DNA from 2 places in the Nonomuraea sp. IBHARD001 genome. Region 2 is predicted to be linked to the other one. Evidence: predicted binding sites of a transcription regulator. Region 2 holds the regulator's gene; the other holds the start of a gene.

Region 1 (8,792 bases), 6.1 Mb from region 2:
ACGTCCGGCTCGGCGGCCCGCTCGCTCAGCGCGTCTCCGTCGACGCCCAGGGCGTGCACGCCGACACGCGTCGTGCGGCCCTCGTGCGTGACGGTGCCGTCGACCTTGTCGACCCGGGCGCCGAGCAGGGCGGCGCAGCAGTCCATGAAGGCGCCCGCCCAGCGCGCGGTGAGGAAACCCGCGTGGTCGGCGCCCAGCACGCCTTCGAGCACCTCGCGTGCCACGTCGTCGGGCAGCAGCGAGAAGTACTCGGGCGGGGCCCACGGCGTGTGCGAGAAGTGCGCGATGCGAAGGTCGGGCCGCTCGGTGCGCACCATCGCCGGGGTCAGCGTCAGGTGGTAGTCCTGCACCATGACCCGCGCCCCGTGCCCCGCCTCCTCGGCCAGCGCCAGTGCGAAGGCGCCGTTGTAGTCGCGGTATGACTCCCATTCACGCCGGAAACGCGCATCGAAGTGCGGCGCGTTGGGGATGTCGTAGAGCAGGTGGTTGACGAACCACAGGGTGGAGTTGGCCACGGCGTTGTAGGCCCGGTGAAAGGTCGTGGGCGGGATGTCCAGCATGCGCAGCGGCCCCGTGTCGTATCCCGCCTCGTCCAGCCGCCCACCCTCGGCCTGCCGTACGGCGACGCGGTCGCCGTCGGAGAGCGCGGCGCAGATCCACAGCACGCCGTCGCGCCCGGCGACGCCCGACAGCGCGGAGACCAGGCCGCCCGCGCCGCGTCTCATGGTCAGCTCGCCCTCGTCGGAGACGGTGAAGGAGACCGGGCCCCGGTTGGAGGCGACGAGCACGCTGTTCATGGACCACACCTTTGACGAAGGTTAACCAATCATGACCCCCGACCATAGGATCCCAGCTATGGCGCTTGATGAGCTAACCGAGGAACTCGCCCGCACAGCCGCCGGTGGCGACCACCGGGCGCTCGGCGAGCTGCTGCGGAGGATCGAACCCGACGTGCTGCGGCACTGCGCGCGCATCCTGCCCTACCAGCAGGACGCCGAGGAGGCCTGCCAGGACACGCTGCTGGCCGTCGCGCGCAACATCGCGCGGTTCGAGGGGCGGGCCAGGTTCAGCACCTGGCTGCACATCGTGACGGCCAACTGCGCGCGCACCACCTACCGCACGCTCAAGCGGCGCGCGGCCGAGCAGTCCTCGGACGACGTCCTGCAGCAGAAGCCGGACCCGAGGCGGGTCAGTGTGATCGCCGGATCGCGGCTCGACCTGCTCGACGTGATGGAGGCGCTGGAGGCCGACAAGCCCGATCTGGCCCAGGCCCTGGTGCTGCGCGACATCGTGCAACTGGACTACAACGAGGTCGCCGAACAGCTCGGAATCCCGCTCGGCACGGCGAAGTCGCGCATCCACCAAGCACGCAAGTACGTGCAGCAGGCGCTCGGCGAGGCCTATCAATGAGATGACTTGTCTCATGCAGTGAGACGCATGGTCAGTTCACGGGTTCGGCCAGGTAGAGTGCTGGACAGCTCGACAACTTCATATTGCTCATCCAGAGGGGTGGAGGGACCGGCCCTGCGAAGCCCCGGCAACCTCCCGGACTGATCTCGTGACGTGACGAGGCCGACCGGGACGAGGTGCCAATTCCGGCCTGTGATCAGGGTGGTCGCAGGCGAAGATGAGGGAAAGGCCTCGCTTCCATGGCGCTCGCAACCACGTCAGCCCCCACCACGGTCGACTTCGGCCCCGCCGCCGCGCTCTCCTGTCGCGAATGCGGCACGCGCTACGACCTCGGTCCGAGCTTCGCCTGTCTGGAGTGTTTCGGGCCACTCGAGGTGGCCTACTCCTTCGGTGACGTGACCCGCTCCCAGATCGAGTCGGGACCGGCCAACATCTGGCGATACCGTTCGCTGCTGCCCGTCCCCGTCGACGTGGCGACCAAGCCCAACATGAACCCCGGCTGGACCAAGCTCGTCAAGGCCGACAACCTGGCCCGCGCGCTCGGCCTTCGCTCGCTGCACGTCAAGGACGACTCGGGCAACCCCACCCACTCCTTCAAGGACCGCGTGGTCGCCATCGCCGTCGAGGCGGCGCGCAACTTCGGCTTCCACACGCTGTCGTGCTCGTCCACCGGCAACCTGGCCGGAGCCGTGACCGCCGCGGCCGCCCGCGCCGGGCTCGAGTCGTGCGTGTTCATCCCCGCCGACCTCGAAGAGGCCAAGATCACCATGGCCCGCGTGTTCGGCGGCAAGCTCGTCGGCATCGACGGCACCTACGACGAGGTCAACCGCTTCTGCTCGGAGCTGATCGGCGACCCGCTGGGCGACAAGTGGGGCTTCGTCAACGTCAACCTCAGGCCGTACTACGCCGAGGGGTCCAAGACGCTGGCCTACGAGATCGCCGAGCAGCTCGGATGGCGCATCCCGGACCAGATCGTTATTCCGGTGGCGTCAGGCTCGCAGCTGACGAAGATCGACAAGGCGTTCAAGGAGCTCATCGCGCTCGGTCTGGTCGACGACAAGCCGTACAAGATCTATGCGGCCCAGGCCACCGGGTGCTCGCCGGTCGCCACCGCGTACAAGGCCGGGCACGACGTGGTGCAGCCGGTCAAGCCGGACACGATCGCCAAGTCGCTGGCCATCGGCAACCCGGCCGACGGGCCTTACGTGCTCGACATCGCCAGGCGCACCGGCGGTGCGGTCGAGGACGTGAGCGACGCCGAGGTCGTCGAGGCGATCAGGCTGCTGGCCACCACCGAGGGCATCTTCGCCGAGACGGCGGGCGGTGTGACGGTCGGCGTGCTGAAGAAGCTGGTCGAGACCGGTCAGCTCGACCCCGACGCCGAGACCGTCGTGCTCAACACCGGCGACGGGCTCAAGACGCTCGACGCGGTCTCCGCGGGTCCCAGCGCGGTGATCAGGCCCTCGCTCGACGCCTTCCGCGCCGCTCTGTAAGACCTCTGTAGAACCTTAGGAGTAACAATCATGAGCGTTTCCGTGCGGATCCCCACCATTCTGCGCACCTACACCGATGGCAGCTCCGAGGTGAGCGGCGAGGGCGCGACGCTGAGCGAGGTTCTGCGCAAGCTCGACGTCGACTACCCGGGGATCGGCGCCCGCATTCTGGATGAATCGGGCAAGATCCGTCGTTTTGTCAACGTCTACGTCGGGGATGAGGATGTCCGTTTCGCCGACGGTCTGGAGACCGCGACGCCGGACAACGTGCAGATTTCCATCATTCCCGCGGTCGCGGGCGGCTGACGCCGAGGTGCTCCGGTCGCGTGCGGCCGGCCCTCCCCACTGATCCGACCTGGAAGACCTCGCCGTGTAGCCGGTGAGGTCTTCTGTGTTTTCTGGCGCTGAAGTGTTTTATTTTGAACTAACCAAAAGACCAAAGGAAATGTCTGGAGAAGTAGTTTTCTTGTTGACTCTGTTGCCCTACGGCATGCCACAGGTATGGTCGAGGACGATCGTCTTGGCGATTTCCCCATAAGTCGGGACGATCGCGGATCTCGCGGAGGAATGGGCGGGGTTCGGAGCCCAGTAAGAGGAGTCGGAAAGTGGCGCAGGGCACCGTCAAATGGTTCAACGCGGACAAGGGATACGGCTTCATTGCGGTAGACGGTGGTAAGGATGTTTTCGTCCATTACTCAGCAATCATGATGGACGGCTACCGCGCTCTCGAGCAGGGCCAGCGGGTCGAGTTCGAGATCACGCAGGGCCAGAAGGGCCCCCAGGCGGAATCCGTCAGGGCGGTCTGAGCATCCGTCAGGCCGGCATCGGCGGCTCACACGGCAACGCAGTCCGTGTCGATCCGTATCCGGTCCTGATCGGCTCATGTGTTCCTTGTCAGCTCTAGTGCTCGGGCCCGGTCCCCTGGGGATCGGGCCCGCGTGTGCGTCACGACCCAAATGTCTGGTCTGCCCGGCCTCCATCTGACCTGGGGTGACAGGTCGCTGGCTTGCACTCGACCAGGTAGAGTGCTAAACAGTTCGTTGGCACTCTCTACAGGCGAGTGCCAACACGGGGATCGAGGCGATGGGGCCTGCCGAACGGATGTGCGGGCCCACCATGCCGTCGCGGGCGTCGGCTCGATCCGCTGCAAGCCACCCTGTTATCTGGGAGGTCTAGCCTTATGGCAGCCAAGATGATCGCGTTTGACGAGGACGCGCGGCGCGGTCTCGAGCGCGGTATGAACCAGCTCGCCGACGCCGTCAAGGTGACGCTCGGTCCCAAGGGCCGCAACGTCGTGCTGGAGAAGAAGTGGGGCGCTCCCACGATCACCAACGATGGTGTGTCCATCGCCAAGGAGATCGAGCTCGAGGACCCGTGGGAGAAGATCGGCGCCGAGCTGGTCAAGGAAGTCGCCAAGAAGACGGACGACGTCGCGGGTGACGGCACCACCACCGCCACCGTGCTCGCCCAGGCCCTGGTTCGCGAGGGTCTGCGCAACGTTGCCGCCGGCGCCAACCCGATGTCGCTGAAGAAGGGCATCGAGGCCGCCGTCGAGCGCGTCAGCGAGGAGCTCTCCAAGCTCGCCAAGGACGTGGAGACCAAGGAGCAGATCGCTTCGACCGCCTCCATCTCCGCCGCCGACCCCGAGATCGGGGCGCTCATCGCCGAGGCGATGGACAAGGTCGGCAAGGAAGGCGTCATCACCGTCGAGGAGAGCAACACCTTCGGTCTCGAGCTCGAGCTCACCGAGGGCATGCGCTTCGACAAGGGCTACAACTCCGGTTACTTCGTGACCGACCCCGAGCGCATGGAGGCGGTGTTCGAGGACCCCTACATCCTCATCGTCAACTCCAAGATCTCGGCCAACAAGGACCTGCTGCCGCTGCTCGACAAGGTCGTGCAGGCCGGCAAGCCGCTGGTCATCATCGCCGAGGACGTCGAGGGCGAGGCCCTGGCCACCCTGGTCGTCAACAAGATCCGTGGCCTGTTCCGCTCGGTCGCGGTGAAGGCTCCCGGCTTCGGTGACCGCCGCAAGGCCATGCTCAACGACATCGCCATCCTCGCCGGTGGTCAGGTCATCTCCGAGGAGGTCGGCCTCAAGCTCGAGACCGCCACCCTCGACCTGCTGGGCCGCGCCCGCAAGGTCGTGGTGACCAAGGACGAGACCACCATCGTCGACGGCGCCGGTGACGCCGAGCAGATCGCGGGCCGGGTCAACGAGATCCGCGCCGAGATCGACCGCACCGACTCCGACTACGACCGCGAGAAGCTCCAGGAGCGCCTGGCCAAGCTCGCCGGTGGCGTCGCCGTCATCAAGGCCGGCGCCGCGACCGAGGTCGAGCTCAAGGAGCGCAAGCACCGCATCGAGGACGCCGTTCGCAACGCGAAGGCGGCCGTCGAGGAGGGCATCGTCCCCGGCGGTGGCGTGGCGCTGCTGCAGGCGGGCGCCAAGGCGTTCGACAAGCTGGAGCTGTCGGGCGACGAGGCTACCGGTGCCGCGATCGTGAAGAAGGCTCTTGAGGAGCCGCTGAAGCAGATCGCGATCAACGCCGGCCTCGAAGGTGGTGTCGTCGTGGAGAAGGTGCGCAACCTGACCCCCGGCGAGGGCCTCAACGCCGCCACCGGCGAGTACGTCAACATGTTCGACTCGGGCATCATCGACCCGGCCAAGGTGACGCGCTCCGCGCTGCAGAACGCCGCTTCCATCGCGGCGCTCTTCCTCACCACCGAGGCCGTCATCGCTGAGAAGCCCGAGAAGGCTGGTGCTGCTCCGGCGATGCCGGGCGGCGGTGACATGGACTTCTAAGTCCATCTCTGAAGTGGCCGGTCCCTTCGCGGGACCGGCCCTTTCTTTGCCGTCGTCGTACGTATATCCCGTACTATCGAACCATGCACTATGACGTGGCGGTGGTGGGCGGCGGTCCGGTCGGCATGCTGACGGCCTACGAGCTGGCCCTGCAGGGGGTCAGGACGGTCGTGCTCGAAGCCCTGGCCGAGCCGACGGGCCGGTCGAAGGCGGGCACCCTGCACGCGCGTACCGCCCAGTCGCTGGAGCGCAGGGGGCTGCTTGAGGCCGTCAACGGCGACAGGGCGGGCGTCGGCGGCTTCGCCTTCCACTTCTCCGGCCTGTTCGAACTCGACCTCGGCGTGGTCGTCGAGGAGGGCCCGGCGATCGTCTCCTCACCCCAGGCCTGGGCCGAGCACGTGTTCGCCGAACTGGCCGCCCACCTCGGCGCGACCGTGCTGCGCGGCCACGAGGTCACCGGCCTGACCCAGCACGACGACCACGTACGGCTGGCGGGCCCCACGCCGATCACGGCCTCCTACGTGGTCGGGGCCGACGGCGCGCACAGTGTGGTCAGGAAGGCGGCCGGGATCGCCTTCGACGGGCACGGGCCCACCATCGCCGCCTCCATGGGCGACGTCGTGCTGGAACGGCCGCACGAGGCGCCGACGGGCTGGCATCGCACGCCACGCGGCTGGATCATGACATTCCTCAACCCGGCGGGGCTCAGCCGGATCATCACCTACGAGTTCACCGGACCGCATCCCGACAGGCGGGCCCCGCTCACACTGGAGGAGCTCAGGGCCAAGGCCGAGCACATCGCCGGACAGCCGATCCCGATGCGGCAGGCGCGCTGGCTGACCAGGTTCGGCGATGCCAACCTGCAGGCCAGGCACTACCGGGCCGGCCGTGTCCTGCTGGCGGGCGACGCCGCGCACGTGCACTTCCCCTGGGGTGGGCAGGGCGTCAACACCGGACTGCAGGACGCGATGAACCTCGGCTGGAAGCTCGCCGCCACCGTCGCGGGCCGTGCGCCCGAAGGGCTGCTCGACACCTACCACGCCGAGCGGCACCCGGTCGCCGAGCGCGTGCTGTGGAACGTCAGGGCGCAGACCGCACTGGCCGCCCCGGACCCGTCGGTGGACGCGCTGCGCGAGCTGTTCACCGACCTGATGGGGCTTGAGCAGGTCAACACCTATCTGTCGCGGATGCTGTCCGGCGTCGACATCACCTATCCCGGCACGCTCGGCTTCGCCGCCGATCGCGATCTGGTGACGGCGCAGGGCGAGCGGCGGCTGGCCGAGCTGCTGCACCCCGGCAGGGGCGTGCTGCTCGACCTGGCCGACGATCCCGCCCTGCGCGCCGCCGCCGCGCCCTGGCGAGGACGCGTCCTGCTGACCACGGCCAAGACGGCGGAGCCCGCGCCCGCCGCCATGCTGATCAGGCCGGACGGCTACGTGGCGTGGGAGCCGGGCGCCGAACCGCTGGAAGCCGCGCTACAGCGCTGGTTCGGCAGGCCGGACTGACCCGGTGAGCTGCTCGGGCAGGTCCCTGTCGTGCAGCACGGTCAGCGAGGTGACGGCTCGGGTGAGCACGACATACAGCCTGGCCAGGCCTCGCTCCTCGGCGGCGACGATGTCGGCCGGCTCGACGACCACCACATGGTCGTACTCCAGGCCCTTGGCCAGCGTGGCGGGGATGACGAGCAGGCGGTGCTCATCGGTCGAGTCGGGACCGAGCACGCCGTGCGGCACACCGTCGAGTGCCGCGTCGACCTCGGCGACGGCGGCGTCGGGCACGATCACGCCGATCGAACCCTCCCTGGCCAGCACCTCGCTGATCGCGTCCCGGATCGCCACCCCGCGCCGCACCGAGAGCGACCCGGCGCCGGGCCGCAGCGAACGGGGAGCGGCCAGGTCCGGCGCGATGGACGGCAGCAGCCTGGCGGCGTAGTCGAGGACCTCGCGCGGCACGCGGAAGCCGAGTGTCAGCTCGGTGACCTCGCCTTCCGGCTGGCCCAGATGCCTGAGCACGGTCGTCCACGAGCTGGTCGACCAGGGAGTGGTGCCCTGGGCGAGGTCGCCGAGCACGGTGGCCGAGCCGTTGCGGCAGCGGCGGCCGAGCGCCCGCAGCTGCATCTCCGACAGGTCCTGCGCCTCGTCGACGACCAGATGGCCGATCGAGGGCCGGCGCTCGATGAGATCGGCCAGCTCGTCGAGGAGCGCGGCGTCGGCCGGGGCCCACTTGGCCGACTTCCAGCTCCTGGGCGGCTTGGGCCAGGCCAGCAGGACCTGCTCGTCGGGGGAGAGGTCGCTCTTGGCGGCCTTGGCCAGGAACTCGGCGTCCGACAGCAGCCTGAACAGCACCTGCTCGGGTGTCACGCGCGGCCAGACCTGGTCGACGAGCTGCTTGACCGGCTTCGACCTGGCCACCGAGTCCTGCACCCGGTCGTCAGGCGACTCGCCGCGCTGTTCCATCCGGACAAGTACGGCATGCGCGAGACGCTGGGCGAGTGCGGCGCGGCCGGGGCCGTAGCGCGTGGTGCCGCGCAGGGAGGCGACGATCTCGCGTACCTCGTGGTCGGGCACCCGATGCCTGAAGGCGCCCTTGGAGACGACCACGCCTTCGGTGGGCTTGACGATGTGCAGCCACAGGGCGCGTTCGAGCACGGCGGCCATCCGGGCGTCGCCCTTGAGGGCGCTCACGGCGGGCGGCTCGGCCGCGTGGTGCTCGCCGAGCAGGCCGGGGACCGTCGTCTGGTCCACCTTGACCTCGCCGAGCGCGGGCAGCACGGAGGAGATGTAGGACAGGAAGGCGCGGTTGGGGCCGACGATCATCACACCCGACCTGGCCAGCCGCTCGCGGTGGGTGAACAGCAGGTAGGCGGCGCGGTGCAGGCCGACGGCCGTCTTGCCGGTGCCGGGCGCGCCCTGCACGCACACGGTCTGGGCGAGGGCCGAGCGCACGATCTCGTCCTGGTCCGGCTGGATGGTGGCGACGATGTCGCGCATCGGGCCGGTGCGGGGGCGCTCGATCTCGTCGGTCAGGATACGGGAGGGGCCGATCTCGCCGCCCTGGGCCAGCGGCTCGTCCTCGAACGCGGT
Region 2 (8,792 bases):
GGCGGGAGCGCACCGGACTGGTCCGTCAGGCGCGAGAGGCGCCGGTCGTGCGGCCCGCTAGCGCAGGATGCGCCAGAGGGCGGTGGTGAGGGAGGCCTTGTTGTCGTCCTGGTCGATGGACCACATCATGGAGCCGCCGAGACCCTTGACGCGGACGTACAGGGCCTTCGCGCTGACGGTCGTCGGGTCGTCGTAGGACCAGAACTCGTTGCCGTCGTAGATCCAGTTGGTGCCCGAGAGAATGTCGCGGTAGCGCTTGCCGGGCTTGTTGACGAGGTCCTTGTAGTCCTCGGCGCCTGCCGCCCACTTGCCGGGGGCGGGGCCGGTGGCCGGACGGTAGAGGCCGTCGCCGCCCTTGACGCCGGTCCAGCCCTGGCCGTACGCGGGGACGCCGACGACGAGCTTGCGGGCGGGCGCGCCGCGCTTCAGGTAGTCGCGCACCGTCTGGTCGAGGCTGTAGCGCACCGGGTTGGGGTCACGCCTGTCGGTGAACAGGTTGCCGTTGTGCCCGGTCTGCTTCTCCCACGTGCCGTGCAGGTCGTAGCCCTGGACGGTGGCGAAGTCGAAGTGCTTGAACAGCTTGCTGACCTCGAAGCCGGCGTCGATCTTGGCGGCGGCGGCGGGCAGGTAGGCCGTCAGCTCGTTCTTGCGCGAGTGCGCGTTCATCTGGGAGCGGAGCTCGGCGACGAAGGCGGTGAAGTTCTGCTTGTCCTCGGGCCTGATGACGTTGCCGTCGTTGCCGGAGGAGCCGGGCCACTCCCAGTCGAGGTCGATGCCGTCGAACACACCCGCGCCCGCGCCGGGCGCGGCGCCGGGCAGGTTGCCCTTGAGCCAAAGGTCGATGCAGGAGGCGGCGAGCTTGGAGCGTCCCTCGGCGGTGAGCACCGCGTCGGAGAACCACTTCGAGCCGCTCCAGCCGCCCAGGGAGATGAGGACCTTGAGGTTCTTGTGCTTGGCCTTGAGCTTCTTCAGCTGGTTCATGTTGCCGCTGATCGGCTGGTCGGCCACGTCCTCCTTGCCGTCAACGCTCTGGTCGGCGGGGACCGGGCGCTGCCAATCGGCCCACGGGTCGGAGGAGTAGCAGTTACCCTCGGCGTTGACGAAGCCGAACGCGTAGTTGATGTGGGTCAGCTTCGCCGCGGCGCCGCTCACGTCCATGTCCTTGACGTGGTAGTTGCGGCCGTAGATGCCCCACTGGATGAAGTAGGCCACACGCTTGAAGCCGTGGCCGCCGGTGGACTGCTGCGCCTCGGCGGGCACCGCGACGGCCGTGAGGCCGACGGCGAGGGAGATTGCTAAGAGAACCTTTTTCACGGGCTGCTCCCAGGGGGGTACTTATAGGAAACTTTCCTTTAAGTTTCACCGGATGCTAAGGCCGGTCGATCGGCCCGTCAATGGCTAACGGGCATGCGTCCGCACGGTCGGCGCATCACCGCTGGAACGGCAGACTTGAGGGGTGCCATCCACCCTTCCCGACGGCGAGCGGGCCCCAGAATCCGGCGAGTTGCCCGCCGCCTCCACGGCCGGTCTCGGCGAGCGGCCGTTCGGCTTCTATGTCCACGTGCCGTTCTGCGTGACCCGCTGCGGCTACTGCGACTTCAACACCTACACCGCCTCCGAGCTCGGCCCCGGCGCCTCGCACCGCGACTACGCCGACACCGCCATCGAGGAGGTACGGCTGGCGCGACGCGTGCTCGGCGAGCGGGAGCTCCCGGTGCGGACGGTGTTCTTCGGCGGCGGCACCCCGACCCTGCTGCCCGCGGCCGACCTGACCAGGATCCTCGCGGCCATCGACGAGGAGTTCGGTCTCGCGCCGGGCGCCGAGGTCACGACGGAGGCCAATCCCGAGTCGGTCGACCCCGCCTACCTCGCGCACCTGCGCGCCGGAGGGTTCAACCGGGTCAGCTTCGGCATGCAGAGCGCGCGCGAACACGTCCTGAAGGTCCTCGACAGGCACCACACGCCCGGCCGCGCCGCCCAGGCCGTGGCCGAGGCGAAGGCGGCGGGCTTCGAGCACGTCAACCTCGACCTGATCTACAGCACGCCCGGCGAGAGCGACGACGACTGGCGCGCCTCCCTGGCCGCGGCGATCGCGGCCGGGCCCGACCACGTCTCCGCGTACTCCCTCATCGTCGAGGACGGCACCAGGCTGGCGGCCAGGATCAGGCGCGGTGAGCTGCCGATGCCCGACGACGACGTCGCGGCCGATCGCTACCTCATCGCCGAGCGGATGCTGAGCGAGGCCGGGTTCGAGTGGTACGAGGTGTCCAACTGGGCCACGTCGGAGGCCGGGCGCTGCCGCCACAACCTGTTGTACTGGACGGGCGGCGACTGGTGGGCCGTCGGGCCCGGCGCGCACAGCCATGTCGGCGGCACCCGCTGGTGGAACGTCAAGCATCCGGCCGCCTACGCCCAGCGCATGGCCGCGGGCCTCTCGCCCGCCCACGCGCGCGAGGTGCTGTCGGAGCAGGACAGGCAGGTCGAACGGCTGATGCTGGAGGTCAGGCTGATCTCCGGCTATCCGCTGGCCGACGTGGCGCCGGAGGCGCGCACCGCCGTCGCGTCGGCGCTGGCCAAGGGCCTGCTGCAGGTCGAGCCGTTCAAGGCCGGGCGCATCGTGCTCACGCTCGAAGGCCGCCTGCTGGCCGACGCGCTCATCCGCGACCTGACCTAGACACGCGAAACCTGGACACGCGAAACCTGGACACGCGAAACCTGGACACGCGAAACCTGGACACGCGAAACCTGGACACGCGAAACCTGGACACGCGAAGGCCCCCTCGGCCGAGGGGGCCTTCGCGTGGTGGCGCTCAGCTGACGAAGCGGAAGTTGATCGGGTAGCGGTAGTTCGCGCCCTTGTTGGCGGCGACCGCAGCCATGATCATGAAAATCAGCGAGCCGATCCACACGATCGGGAAGAGGATCATGCCGATCAGCACGAACGACAGCAGGAAGGAGACCATGTACGCGATGAAGAGCGTGATCTGGAAGTTCAGCGCCTCGGCCGACTGGTCGCGCACATAGGGCGACTCGTCCTTCTTCACCAAGTACAGCACCAGCGGGCCGACGAACGAGGTCAGCAGGCCCAGCAGGTGGGCGAGCATCGCCATCATCGTGTCGTCGCTGCCCGGCCTGGGCCCGTACCTGCCGGGCACGTGCGGCTGGCCGTACCCGGCGGGCTGTGCGCCGTAGCCGGGAGGCTGCTGGTAACCGGGCTGGCTGTAGCCCTGCTGGCCGTATCCGGGCTGGCCGTATCCGGGCTGGCTGTAACCCTGCTGACCGTAGCCCTGCTGGCCGTAACCGGGGGCGCTCGGGGGCTGCTGGCTGTAGCCGGGGGGAGGCGGGTAGGCCTGCTGGCCGTAGGAGGGGGCGCTGGGGGGCTGCTGGCCGTAGGCGTAGGGCTGCTGCGGGCCGCTCTGCTGGTACGGGGGCGGCGCCTGGCGAGTGGCGTCGTCGTCCGGGATGTCGGGGCGATCCTGGCTCTCGCTCATGGCTGTGCTCCTAAATACGAGGTCACTTCGAGGCTATCCCGCTTCGTCCGGGGTTGTGACGAAGTCAATGAGTTCTTCCACCCGGCCCAGCAGCTCAGGCTCCAGGTCCGAGTACGTCGACACCGAGCCGAGAATGCGCCGCCACGCCTGCGCGGGCTCCATCCGCCAGCCGAGCGCCGCGAGCACGCCCTCCTTCCACGGCACCCCGCGCGGAACGTCCGGCCAGGCCGCGATCCGCAGCACCGAAGGCTTCACCGCCTGCCACACGTCGATGTACGGATGCCCGGCGACGAGCACGTACGGGGAGGTGACACGGGCGGCGATCCTGCTCTCCTTGGAGCCGGTCACCAGATGGTCGACCAGCACGCCGAGCCTGCGTCCGGGGCCGGGCTCGAACTCCTCGACGATGGCGGGCAGGTCGTCGACCCCTTCGAGGTACTCCACGACCACGCCTTCGACCCTGAGGTCGTGGCCCCAGATCTTCTCCACCAGGGCGGCGTCGTGCACACCTTCGACGTAGATGCGGCTCTCCCTGGCCACCCTGGCCCGATGGCCCTCGACCACGGTCGAGCCCGACGCGCTGCGCCTGGCCCCGGCGGGCGCTGGCGCCGCCGGGCGTACCAGCGTCACCACCTTGCCCTCCAGCAGGAAGGCGGCGGGCTCCAGCGGGAACAACCGCCGTCGCCCGAACCTGTCCTCCAGCGTCACCGCGGCCTTGTCACAGGCCACCACGGCGCCGCAGAAGCCGCTGTCGGCGTCCTCGACGACGAGATCGGGCTCGGCGGGCACCTGCGGGATCTGGCCACGCTTCGGTCGCCGCCAGTCGCCGGCGAGAACGTCACGGTCGTACATAACCGGGCACGCTAGCAAACCGGCTTACAACCGGCCTGCAAGCCGCTTGCGCGCGTTGTTGCGCCTGACCACGATCACGATGTTGAGCACGATCGCGAACACGATGCCGGCCAGCGGGATCGCGAACAGGGCGATCGTGCCGCCGACCAGGCCGCCCGCCGCCGTCGCCGCGAGCTCGCGGCCCATGCCGAACCGCGTGTCGCCCTGCTCCTGGGTGACGCACGTGACCTGGTACTCGCCCTTGCTCGGCACGCCGACGCGAAGGATCATCTCCCAGGTGTCGCCGTTGAGGGACACGGTCTGGTCGGTGGTGGTGTTCTCCAGTTCGCCCTTGTCGATGCGGCACTCGTAGTGCACGACCGAGCTGCTGCTCAGGTAGAGCGCCGGGCTGTCGGCCGGGTCGAGCGTGAGTGTGACCGTCTCGCCCGAGGCGAACGTCCTGGTCGGCGCCGCTCCGCTGACCGAGCTGACCAGACCGGTGACGAAGCCGACGATGCCCAGGATCACGCAGACGACCGCGACGCCCCACCCGACCGCGATCCACCAGGCGGCCGGCTTGACCTTGGGGGCCGGGGCCCCGCCGTAGGGGTTGTGGCCGAACTGCGGCGCGCCGTACGGAGGCTGCTGGCCGTATTGCGGCTGACCGTAAGGGCCCTGCTGGTAGGCGCCCTGCTGCTGGTAGGGGCCCTGCTGGCCGTAGCCGGGCGCGCTCGGGGGCTGCTGGCCGTACTGCGGGGCGCCGAACTGGGGCTGCTGCTGCGGGGGAGGGGCGTAGCCGGGCTGGCCGTACGGCTGGCCCTGGGGGGCGCCGGGGGCCGGGTTCTCACCCGAGGATGGAGGGAAGCGGCGGGTGGAGTCGTCCACCGGCTGAGAATCGTCGGTCATGGGCAAATTGTGCTGCCTGGGGCTTGTGGCTGGATAGCAGGTGACTTATCGCCTACGGGTTCCGTGTTATCGCACCTTGTGGGCGAGAGCCGTACACTTGGCACTCGGGAACACAGAGTGCTAGGGCAGGCGTTTTCCCAGGACCTGAAGTTCCCGGCGTCTAGGCAAGGAGGTGGGCACGTGCTCGACGATCGCAAGCTTGCGGTGCTCCGGGCCATTGTCGAGGACTACGTCTCCACCAACGAGCCGGTCGGGTCCAAGGCACTGGCCGAGCGCCACAACCTGAACGTCTCCCCGGCCACCGTGCGCAACGACATGGCCGCGCTGGAGGAGCAGGGCTACATCGCCCAGCCGCACACCAGCGCGGGGCGCGTGCCGACCGACAAGGGCTACCGGCTCTTCGTCGACAGGCTCTCGCAGGTCAAGCCGCTGTCGGGGGCCGAGCGCCGGGCCATCGAGACCTTCCTGGCCGGTGCGGTCGACCTCGACGACGTGGTGATGCGCACGGTGCGGCTGCTCGCGCAGCTCACCCGCCAGGTCGCCGTCGTGCAGTACCCCGCGCTGACGCACTCCACGGTCAGGCACGTCGAGCTGGTGCCGCTGACCGAGCGCAGGCTGATGTTCGTCCTGATCACCAACACGGGACGGGTCGAGCAGCGGGTGGTCGAGCTCTACGAGAGTTTCGACGAGTCGCGCATCGCCCATCTGCGGGCCATGCTCAACACCTGCCTCGACGGGTGTGCGCTGAGCGGTGTGCCCGAGGTGATCGCCGACCTGCCCGAGCGTCTTCCCGCCGCCGACAGGCCGGTCGCGGCGACGGTGCTCTCGGTGTTGCTGGAGACCCTGGTCGACCGGCACGACGAGAAGATCGTTTTCGCCGGTGCGGCCAATCTCGCGGGGGCCGACTTCACCACCGGGCTCCGCGACGTGCTGGAGGCGCTGGAGGAGCAGGTCGTGCTGATGCGCCTGCTCGGCGAGACCTCCGACGCGCCGTCCGCGCTCACCGTGCGGATCGGCTCGGAAAACCCCTACACCGGTCTACGCGGCACGTCCATCGTCGCGACCGGATACGGTTCAGGCGACAAGCAACTGGCACGTCTCGGCGTGCTGGGGCCGACGCGGATGGACTACCCCGTGACGATGGGCGCCGTGCGCGCAGTGGCACGCTACGTCAGCCAGATCCTGGCTGCTTCATAAGAGGGCGATAAGTGGCAAACAGCGACTACTACGGCACCCTCGGGGTGCGTCGTGACGCCAGTCCGGACGACATCAAGAAGGCGTACCGGCGACTGGCTCGCGAGCTGCACCCCGATGTGAACCCCGACCCTGCGACCCAGGAGCGGTTCAAGGAGATCACCCAGGCCTACGAGGTCCTGTCCGATCCCAGCAAGCGGCAGATGTACGACATGGGCGGCGACCCCTTCGGCGGCTCCGGTGCGGGCGCGGGAGGATTCGGTGCGGGCTTCCCCTTCAGCGACATCATGGACGCCTTCTTCGGCGCGGCCGGTGGCACCAGGGGCCCGCGTTCCAGGGCCAGGCGAGGCCGCAACAACACGATCAGGCTCGAACTCGACCTGAACGAGACCGCTTTCGGCTGCACGCGTGAGCTCCAGGTCGACACGGCCGTGACCTGCGAGGTCTGCCAGGGCGTCGGAGCCGCCGCGGGCACCCACCCCGACACCTGCGACATGTGTCAGGGCCGGGGCGAGATCCAGCAGGTCACCCGGTCCTTCCTGGGCCAGGTCATGACCTCGCGCCCCTGCCCCCAGTGCAACGGCTTCGGCTCGATCATCCGTCACCCCTGCCTGGAGTGCTCGGGCGAGGGCCGGGTGCGCACCCGTCGCACGATCAAGGTCCGCATCCCCGCGGGCGTCGAGGACGGCACCCACATCCAGCTCGCGGGCGAGGGCGAGGTCGGCCCCGGCGGCGGACCGCCCGGCGACCTGTTCCTTGAGATCGTCGAACGCCCGCACGAGATCTTCGAGCGCCGTGGCGACGACCTGCACTGCACGGTCCAGATCCCGATGACCGCCGCCGCGCTCGGCACCATCCTCACCGTCGAGACCCTCGACGGCTCCGAGGAGATCGACGTGCGTCCCGGCACCCAGTCCGGCCAGGTCATCTCCATGTACGGCCGGGGCGTGCAGCGCCTCACCGACACCAGCAGGGGCGACCTGCTGATCCACGTCAATGTGGAGACGCCCGCGCGCCTGGACGCCGAGCAGGAGGAGCTGCTGCGCCAGCTGTCGGTGCTGCGCGGCGAGGAGCGCCCGCCCGGCAAGTTCGCACCCGGGCAGCAGGGCTTCTTCTCGCGCCTCAGAGACGCCTTCAACGGGCGCTGAGTACCTTTCGATCCATGGGTGACGCCCCTGCCGGGTGGGCGGGGGAGTCGCCCATCGTCGTTTCTTCGTGGTTGTCGCATCGGGTCTGGTGGGGGTCGGCGTGAGCGTTCCTGTGTTTCTGGCCGAGCGGGCGCAGTTCGCGTCCGAGGTGTTCGTCCTGGGCGGGCCCGAGGGCAGGCACGCCGCCGCCGTACGCCGGATGCGGGCGGGCGAGCGGCTCGACGTGACCGACGGGGCGGGAGCGGTCGCCGAGTGCGTGGTGCGCACGGCGGCCAAGGACGGGCTGGAGCTGGAGGTCGTCGGCAGGCGTGAGGTGGCGCCGCCGTCGCCCCGGCTGGTGGTGGTCCAGGGGCTGCCCAAGGGCGAGCGTGGCGAGCTCGCGGTGGAGATGATGACCGAGGTGGGCGTCGACGCCGTCGTGCCCTGGTCGGCCTCGCGCTGCGTCACCCAGTGGAAGGGCGAGCGCGCGGCCAGGTCGCTGGCCAAGTGGCGTGCCGCCGCGCGTGAGGCCGGTAAGCAGGCCAGGCGCTTTCACGCCCTGCACGTGTACGAACCGGCGAGCACCGCCCAGGTGGCGACCCTGCTCAAGGGCGCCGGGCTCGGCCTCGTCCTGCACGAGGAGGCGAGCACGGGCCTGTCGGGCGTGCCGCTGCCCGGCCCCGGACAGGGCGACGTCGTGCTCGTCGTGGGGCCCGAGGGAGGCATCGCCGACGACGAGCTCACCGCGTTCGCCTCGGCCGGAGGCGTGGCGACGCTGCTGGGCGACACGGTCCTGCGCACGTCGACGGCGGGTGTGGCGGCGGCGGCCGTACTGCTGGCGCGCACCGGGCGCTGGTAGGCCCGGTCCGGCGGTGCGGCGGCGGGGTCAGCCGCCGGTCAGGATCGGGGTGGCGATCTCCGAGGGGTCGGGGGTCGGGTCCTCGGCCGGGCACTCGTCGGCGGGGCAGCCGCCGCGCGGGTCGACCAGGGACTCCGAAGGCGTGGGCGTCGGGGCGGCCGGGCACTCGGGGGCGAGCGGCGGATCGGGCTCGATCTGCGGCAGCTCGTCCGTCGGGCAGGACGGCGTGGGCTTGGGCGTCGGCTTGGGCGCGGGACGGGTCGTGGACTCGCTGGTCGCGCCCGGCTCGGGAGCCTTGCTCGTCTGCAGGGGCGCCACGATCGCCGGGTCGCTCGGCTTGGGCGCCTGCCTGCTGGGAGGCGGCGGCTTGTGCGTGGCCGACTT

What was found. The regulator HrcA, encoded in region 2, represses chaperone genes, less so after heat shock. The targets are predictions, from matches to a motif close to TTGGCACTCTCNNNNNGAGAGTGCCAA.
Region 1: a site for HrcA is predicted at 3,944-3,970, ahead of groL (chaperonin GroEL). Genes of this name have one in related genera too.

What each region holds. Positions count from the first base shown of each region.
Region 1 is NZ_JBWBBW010000002.1:8,379,966-8,388,757, reverse strand. Features, by position in the region: gene ACTWNK_RS39795 (alpha,alpha-trehalose-phosphate synthase (UDP-forming)) at 1-797, opposite strand, end outside; gene ACTWNK_RS39790 (RNA polymerase sigma factor) at 856-1,410, shown strand; SAM riboswitch class I at 1,495-1,634, shown strand; gene thrC (threonine synthase) at 1,650-2,903, shown strand; gene ACTWNK_RS39780 (MoaD/ThiS family protein) at 2,934-3,209, shown strand; gene ACTWNK_RS39775 (cold-shock protein) at 3,509-3,709, shown strand; gene groL (chaperonin GroEL) at 4,084-5,709, shown strand; gene ACTWNK_RS39765 (FAD-dependent oxidoreductase) at 5,793-7,214, shown strand; gene ACTWNK_RS39760 (HelD family protein) at 7,185-8,792, opposite strand, start outside.
Region 2 is NZ_JBWBBW010000002.1:2,277,292-2,286,083, forward strand. Features, by position in the region: gene ACTWNK_RS12545 (glycoside hydrolase family 18 protein) at 58-1,314, opposite strand; gene hemW (radical SAM family heme chaperone HemW) at 1,457-2,674, shown strand; gene ACTWNK_RS12555 (DUF4870 domain-containing protein) at 2,811-3,491, opposite strand; gene ACTWNK_RS12560 (DUF3097 domain-containing protein) at 3,525-4,343, opposite strand; gene ACTWNK_RS12565 (hypothetical protein) at 4,368-5,228, opposite strand; gene hrcA (heat-inducible transcriptional repressor HrcA) at 5,409-6,425, shown strand; gene dnaJ (molecular chaperone DnaJ) at 6,437-7,570, shown strand; gene ACTWNK_RS12580 (16S rRNA (uracil(1498)-N(3))-methyltransferase) at 7,671-8,408, shown strand; gene ACTWNK_RS12585 (hypothetical protein) at 8,436-8,792, opposite strand, start outside.